Regions from separate parts of the Pantoea sp. Z09 genome, predicted to be linked through region 2. Evidence: predicted binding sites of a transcription regulator. Region 2 holds the regulator's gene; the other holds the start of a gene.

Evidence for each region. Region 2 encodes PurR, which represses purine synthesis genes. Its sites were predicted from a motif close to CANGCAAACGTTTGCNTG; they were not measured.
Region 1: cvpA (colicin V production protein) is a predicted target of PurR. The motif match lies at 2,483-2,500, and genes of this name have one in related genera.

What each region holds. Positions count from the first base shown of each region.
Region 1 covers NZ_CP092373.1:1,145,085-1,149,145, forward strand. Annotated here, with positions in the region: gene accD (acetyl-CoA carboxylase, carboxyltransferase subunit beta) at 1-181, shown strand, start outside; gene folC (bifunctional tetrahydrofolate synthase/dihydrofolate synthase) at 268-1,542, shown strand; gene dedD (cell division protein DedD) at 1,532-2,311, shown strand; gene cvpA (colicin V production protein) at 2,564-3,049, shown strand; gene purF (amidophosphoribosyltransferase) at 3,086-4,061, shown strand, end outside.
Region 2 covers NZ_CP092373.1:2,090,032-2,094,092, forward strand. Annotated here, with positions in the region: gene MC269_RS10000 (C40 family peptidase) at 166-966, shown strand; gene MC269_RS10005 (YnhF family membrane protein) at 1,012-1,101, opposite strand; gene purR (HTH-type transcriptional repressor PurR) at 1,387-2,412, shown strand; gene punR (DNA-binding transcriptional activator PunR) at 2,409-3,314, opposite strand; gene punC (purine nucleoside transporter PunC) at 3,438-4,061, shown strand, end outside.

The sequences.
Region 1 (4,061 bases), 940 kb from region 2:
GCCGGGCTTCCAGCGCAGCGAGTTCCTGATTGAGAAGGGCGCGATCGATATGATCATTCGTCGCCCGGAAATGCGTTATAAACTGGCGAGCCTGCTGGCGAAGATGATGAATCTTCCCGCGCCGCTGCACGATGGCGAACCGACCGCGCCTGCGGAAGAGCCGGAAAGCAACGAGGCCTGACAGGAGAGAGAGGCGCGCGCGCCGCGCCTTTCACCAATGCACCGTCGACCCGGCTGAACCGGGTCAAAATCTGTTAAACGGGACATATGGATACTCTTCACCTTCCTCAAGCCACGTCGCCTTTGGCCACGTGGCTTTATTATCTTGAGCATCTGCACGCGCAGACCATCGAGCTGGGGCTGGATCGCATTCGCTGCGTCGCGCAGCGCCTCGACCTGCTGAAACCCGCGCCCTTCGTCTTTACCGTCGCCGGCACCAACGGCAAAGGCACCACCTGCCGCACGCTGGAAACCCTGCTGATGGCGGCGGGCTATCGCGTTGGCGTTTACAGTTCGCCGCATCTGGTGCGCTACACCGAACGCGTGCGCGTGCAGGGCCAGGAGCTGGACCCTGCGTTGCACAGCGCCAGCTTCGCCAAAATCGAAGCCGGGCGCGGCGACGTTTCCCTGACCTATTTTGAATTCGGCACGCTCTCCGCGCTGAACCTGTTTCAGCAGGCGCAGCTGGACGTGGTGATCCTTGAAGTGGGGCTGGGCGGCCGCCTCGACGCCACCAATATCGTCGACGCCGACGTGGCGGTGGTAACTAGCATCGCGCTGGATCACACCGACTGGCTCGGCCCGGACCGCGAAAGCATCGGCCGCGAGAAAGCGGGCGTGTTCCGCGGCGGCAAGCCCGCCGTGGTGGGCGAGCCGGAGATGCCCGCCAGCATCGCCGCGGTGGCGGCGGAGAAGGGCGCGCTGCTGCTGCGGCGCGACCACGACTGGCGCTACAGCCAGCAGGCGGAAAGCTGGGCATTCCGCGACGCGCAGGGCGAGCTGAACGATCTGCCGCTGCCGCCGCTGCCGCTGCCGAACGCAGCCACCGCGCTGGCGGCGCTGCGCGCCTCCGGTCTGGGCGTCAGCGAAGCGATTATCCGGCACTATTTGCCGCTGGCGATCCTGCCGGGCCGCTTTCAGACGGTCAGCGAATCACCGCGCGTGATCCTCGACGTGGCGCATAATCCCCACGCCGCGAACTATCTCGTCTCGCGTCTGGCGCAGCTGCCGACGCGCGGCCGCGTGCGCGCGGTGGTCGGCATGCTGCATGATAAAGATATCGCCGGTACCCTGGCGGCGCTGGCGCCGCAGATCGACCGCTGGTACTGCGCGCCGCTCGACGGTCCGCGCGGCGCCAGCGCCGACGAGCTGATGGCGCATCTGCCCGCTGAGGCGGCGACAGCGTTTGCCGACGTAGAGAGCGCCTGGCAGGCGGCGCGTCGCGAGGCGGACGCGCAGGATATCGTGCTGGTGTGTGGATCTTTCCACACCGTGGCGCAGGTCATGGAATCGACAGAGATGGAGAAAGGTCGTGGCGAGTAAGTTTCAGAACCGCCTGGTCGGCACCATTATTCTGGTGGCGGTGGGCGTGATTGTGCTGCCGGGCCTGCTGGACGGCAAAAAGAAACACTATAAAGAGGAGTTCGCGGCGATCCCGCTGGTGCCGAAGCCCGACGATCAGCAGGACAGCGAGATGGTGCCGCCGGTGACGCAGCCGTTGCCTGCGCAGCCGCCGCAGGGTGCGGGCAGCGCGGTGAGCAACACCGCCAGCACGGCCAGCAATCCGGTCGCCGAACAGGGCAACGCCACGCCGCAGAGCAGCAGCGAGCCGAGCGTGGTGACGCCGCCGCCGGTGCATCAGAGTGCGCCGGCGAAGCCGCGCCAGACCGAGCAGCCGAAAGCGAAACCGGTGGAACAGCCGAAAGCGAAGCCGGTCGAGCAGCCGAAAGCCCAGCTGAAGCCGGTTGAGCAGCCAAAGCCGGTTGAGTCTAAGCCGGTCGAACAGCCAAAGCCGGTTGAGTCTAAGCCGGCGGAAACGCCGAAGCCCGCAGAGCAGAGCGCGCCGGCCGGTCAGGCCTACGTGGTGCAGCTCGGCGCGCTGAAAAACGCGGCGAAGGTCAGCGAAATCGTGGCGAAGCTGCGCCTGTCGGGCTATCGCGCCTTTACCGTGCCGTCGACGCCGGTGCAGGGACAAATTACCCGTATCTACGTCGGGCCGGACGCGTCGAAAGCCAAACTGCAAGGCTCGCTTGCCGAGCTGCAGAGCGTCTCTGGACTGGGCGGGGTGGTGAAACCCTACAGCGCGCATTAGGCCATTGATTGGCGCCGCCGATAGCATAAAAAGGCGGCGCCGCACAAGGCGCTAAACGCACAGATAAAATAAAAATTTGTTTTAATTCAATGGTTTTTAACGTTGAATCTGAGTCGGGCGAGGAAAGTTTTTTTCATCGCCCTTTTTATGGAAACAGAAAGGGAAAAGCGCTACGCAAACGTTTTCTTTTTCTGTTAGAATGCGCCCCGAACTGGATGCAGGGGTGCAGACGCACTGGCGCTGGAAGAGTTCATGGTCTGGATTGATTACGTCATAATTGCGGTAGTTGGTTTTTCGGCTCTGGTCAGCCTGATTCGAGGGTTTGTCCGCGAAGCCTTATCTCTCGTTACCTGGGGATGCGCGTCTTTTGTCGCCAGTCACTACTACGCCTACCTTGCAGTCTGGTTTACAGGTTTTGACGACGAACTGGTGCGTAACGGCATCGCCATCGCGGTGCTGTTCGTCGCGACGCTGATTGTCGGCGCGATAGTCAACTATGTGATCGGCTCGCTGGTGGAAAAGACCGGCCTGTCGGGAACCGACAGGGTGTTGGGGGTCTGTTTCGGGGCGCTACGCGGCGTGCTGATCGTCAGCGCGATGCTTTTTTTCCTCGACACATTCACCGGCTTTTCAAAAAGCCCGGACTGGCAGCAGTCCCAGCTCATTCCCCAGTTCAGTTCTATCATCAGATGGTTTTTTGACTACCTGAAAAGCACGTCGAGTTTTTTACCCCGGTGACACCACCGGGAGTGCGGCTAATGAGGAAATGACAACATGTGCGGTATTGTTGGTATCACCGGGTTTATGCCGGTCAACCAGTCGATCTATGATGCGTTAACGGTGCTTCAGCACCGCGGGCAGGATGCCGCAGGCATTTGTACCATCGATGCGCTGAAGTGCTTCCGTCTGCGTAAGGCGAACGGCCTCGTCAGCGATGTGTTCGAAGCGCGCCACATGCAGCGTCTGCAGGGCAACATGGGGATCGGCCACGTTCGCTACCCGACCGCAGGCAGCTCCAGCGCCTCTGAAGCGCAGCCGTTCTACGTTAACTCGCCGTACGGTATTACGCTGGCCCATAACGGCAACCTGACCAACGCGCACGACCTGCGCAAGCACCTGTTCGAAAAGGGCCGCCGTCACGTCAACACCACGTCTGATTCTGAAATCCTGCTCAATATCTTCGCGCAGGAGCTGGATCGTTTTCAGCATGACCCGCTGGAAGCAGACAACATTTTCGCTGCGGTGGCGGCGGTGCATCAGCAGGTGCGCGGCGCATACGCCGTGGTTGCCATGATCATCGGCCACGGCATGGTCGCCTTCCGCGACCCCAACGGCATTCGTCCGCTGGTGCTGGGCAAGCGCGTGCTGCCGGACAGCCGCGTCGAGTATATGGTCGCCTCTGAGAGCGTGGCGCTCGATACGCTGGGCTTTGAGTTCCTGCGCGACGTTGCGCCGGGCGAGGGCGTCTACATTACCGAAGCGGGCCAGCTGTTTACCCGCCAGTGCGCCGAGAACCCGAAAAGCAATCCCTGCCTGTTCGAGTACGTCTACTTTGCGCGCCCGGACTCGTTCCTCGACAAGATCTCTGTCTACAGCGCGCGCGTGCGCATGGGCACCAAGCTGGGCGAGAAGATCGCCCGCGAATGGGAAGATCTCGATATCGACGTGGTGATCCCGATCCCGGAAACCTCTACCGATATCGCGCTGGAGATTGCGCGCATTCTCAACAAACCCTATCGCCAGGGCTTTG
Region 2 (4,061 bases):
ATTGCTCATTTAAGAGCCAGTTGCAACCCTGTAACAGTTTAATAGAAAAATGGCTTAACTTTTGAAAAAAACCTGGCTTAGAATGGCCCCGGCGCTGATCACCGATCAGATTTTTCTAACCTCGTTACGGCCTGTTGTCGTAACCGCTAACCCTGAAACCGGACGATGCGATTACTGATTACGCTTTTTATCTTAGCTTTCGCGCAGCTGTTTCTGAACATTGCGTCGGCTTCGCCGCAAACGCCGGTTAACGCCAGTCTGCATAAAGCGGAAAAAAAGAGCGCGCGTGAAGATGAGCGGCGCAAACGCCGTCCGGTGAAAACCAGCGCCAAAAAATCTCGCCCCTCGACTGCGCAAAAACTCAAACTGAAAAAACAGCAGAAACTCGACACGGCCGCCCTCTCTCATCCCGTCAGCGACAAGAAAAAATCCGCTAAAAACACCCGTAAGCGCTATGGTCATCAGCGCCCGTTAAGCACGGCTAAAACCGCGGGCGCCGGGCTGCTGGAAGCGGACGATCCTACCACCATTAAAATGAGCAAGTCCCATCGCCTGCGCTATCAAAAAGCGCGCGAAACCGCGATGACCAAGCTGATGGGTCAGCTGGGCAAGCCTTATCAGTGGGGCGGCACCTCGCCGCATACCGGTTTCGACTGCAGCGGCCTGGTCTGGTACGCCTATAAGGACTTAGTGAAATTCCGTATCCCGCGCACCGCCAATGAGATGTACCACCTGCGCGACGCCGCAGAGGTGAAGCGCGAGTCGCTGGAGAAAGGCGATCTGGTCTTCTTCCGCATCAACGGCCGCGGCACGGCGGATCACGTTGGGGTTTACCTCGGCAACGGCAAGTTTATTCAGTCGCCGCGCACCGGGAAAGATATTCAGATTAGCGCGCTGTCGGAAGATTACTGGCAGCGCCACTATATCGGCGCGCGCCGTATGATGACGCCGAAAACCATTCGCTAAGAAAAAAGAAAACCGGGGATGTCCCCGGTTTTTTTATTGCTGCTGTTAGTGCATCACGGCGGTAAAGCTAAAGGCCACGATCATCAGCAGCGCCGCGCCGGTGGTCATCAGCGCCAGTTTTAAATCTGTGCTCATAGCTACTCCTTATCCACACATTTGTCAGGGTCTTGCGGATTTTCCCACAGTCGCCGGTAAAAATCTCGTTTTATCCCGCAAGCCTTGCTAGAATCCCCGCCTTTGTTGCGCAACTGACGCAACGCCCGTGCCGTTCGCACGCAACAGCCCCTGTTTTGTCCTGCCCAGTGCGTGTTTCACCGACAAAAAACTGTAGCGAATTAACAGAAAACCATCCTGGCGGACGCAAACGATTAACATTATGCTTATCAGCGGCTTACTGATAAGTTCTGGAGTCTCTTTTTAATGGCAACAATCAAAGATGTCGCGAAGCGTGCCGGTGTCTCCACAACCACCGTTTCTCACGTTATCAATAAAACGCGCTTTGTCGCGGAAGAGACGCGCAACGCCGTCTGGCAGGCGATTCAGGAACTGCACTACTCGCCCAGCGCCGTTGCGCGTAGCCTGAAGGTCAATCACACGAAAACGCTGGGGCTGCTTGCCACCTCCAGCGAGGCACCCTATTTCGCCGAAATCATCGAGGCGGTTGAGCATCACTGCTTTGAGCGCGGCTATACCCTGATCCTCGGCAATGCTCACAACGATCTGCAGAAACAGCGCGCCTACCTGTCGATGATGGCGCAAAAGCGCGTCGATGGCCTGCTGGTGATGTGCTCTGAGTATCCTGACGACCTGCTGAAGATGCTGGAAGAGAACCGCAATATTCCCATGGTGGTCATGGACTGGGGCGAATCGCGCGCCGACTTTACCGATACCGTGCTGGATAACGCTTTCCAGGGCGGCTATCTGGCGGGACGCTATCTGATCGAACGCGGTCACCGCGATATCGGCGCCATTCCCGGCCAGCTGGAGCGCAACACCGGCGGCGGACGCCACGCGGGCTTTTTAAAAGCGCTGGAGGAAGCGGGCATCGCGGTGCGCGCGGAGTGGATCGTGCAGGGTGATTTCGAGCCGGAGTCGGGCTACCAGGCGATGCAGCAGATCCTGCAGCAGAAGCAGCGCCCGACGGCGATTTTCTGCGGCGGCGATATCATGGCGATGGGCGCTATCTGCGCCGCCGACGAGATGGGACTGCGCGTGCCGCAGGATATTTCGGTGATCGGCTATGACAACGTGCGCAACGCGCGCTACTTCACGCCAGCGCTGACCACCGTGCATCAGCCGAAAGCGCAGCTGGGCGAGAAAGCGCTGGAGATGCTGCTGGACCGCATCACCAGCAAACGCGAAGAGTCGCAGACCATTGAGGTGCATCCGACCCTGATCGAGCGCCGCTCGGTCGGCGACGGCCCGTTCCGCGACTACCGCCGTTAATCCTCGCTCAGCCACTCCTGATTCAGGGTTTGCGCATCGCCCAGATAGCTAAGCAGCCAGCCTAGCGCGGGCGATGCGCCCGCTTCCGACCAGCTGACGCAGCAGGGACTCTCGGGAAAAGGCGCCGGCAGCGTCAGCTCCGCCAGATCGCCTTTATCCAGCAACGGGCGCGCCAGATGGCCCGGCATCATCGCCACGCATAATCCCTCCAGCACACACGCCAGCCCCGCCTGCCAGTCCGGCACCACCAGCCGTCGCTGATTGTCGAGCGTCCAGGTCATGCGGCGCGGCAGCGCGCGCGCGGTATCCTCCAGCACCAGCGACGGCCAGGCGCGCAGCGCGTCGTCATCGAGCCGCGGCAGCCGGGTGAGCGGATGCTGGCGCGCCACCACGCAGCGCCAGTTGAGCGCGCCCATATCGCGAAAGGAGAAGCGGCCGCCGACCGGGATCGCCTGCGTCGCGCCGATGGCGACGTCGACGCGTCCGTCAGCCAGCGCATCCCAGACGCCGTTAAAAACTTCGTAGCTGATGTGCAATTCCATGTCGGGGAAGTGACGGTAGAAGTCGGTCACCAGCTGACGGCTGCGTGGTAGCTTGACGATGCGATCCACCGCGATGCTCAGCTGCCCGCGCCAGCCGTTCGCCAGCTGCTGGCACTGACGCCGGGTGGCAAGCATTTTTTTGATAACCTCGCGCCCCTCGCGCACAAAATGTTCGCCCGCGGCGGTCAACGCCACGTTGCGATGCTGACGTTCGAACAGCGGCACCGCCAGCCAGGTTTCCAGCTGACGCACCGTATAGCTGACGGCAGAGGGCACGCGGTGCAGCTCTTCGGCGGCCGCACTAAAGCTGCCGGTGCGCGCCACCGCGTCAACCACCTCCAGGGCATATTCAGACCACATGCTTTTTCCCTTCAAATTTTTTCACAGCACTCGGCAAATATTAGCGTTTCACAGTGGCGGGCGCACCCTTTTACACTTTGCCGCGTTTAACCTGCCTGACTAATGATGAGAATGAGTAAAACCATGCCGTTATCAAAAGGATTTATGCCCTATCTCGCCCTGCTCAGCATGCTGGGCTTTCTGGCGACCGATATGTATCTGCCCGCTTTTGGCGCGATGCAGCTCAGCTTTAATACCTCTCCCGGCGTGATTAGCGCCAGCATGAGCCTGTTCCTGGCGGGCTTCGCCGTCGGCCAGCTGTTCTGGGGACCACTTTCCGATCGCATCGGCCGCAAGCCGGTGCTGCTGATGGGACTGGCGCTGTTTGCGCTCGGCTGCGCCGGCATGCTGTGGGTGGACAATGTCGCGCTGATGCTGGCGCTGCGCTTTCTGCAGGCGATCGGCGTCTGCGCCGCAGCCGTCAGCTGGCAGGCGCTGGTGGTGGATCGCTATCCGCGCGCGCGCGCCAATAAGGTGTTCGCCACCATTATGCCGCTGGTGGCCCTTTCGCCTGCGCTGGCGCCGCTGCTCGGCGCCTGGCTGATAAGCCATTTTCACTGGCGTTCGATTTTTCTGGTGCTGACGCTCACCGGCGTCGCGCTGATGCTGGTGACGCTGCGCCTGCCCGCTCGCCCGCCCGCGCCGAAAACCGCCGTCGATCAGCCGGGATTTTTCGCCCTGCTGCGCTCGGGCGTCTATGGCGGCAAC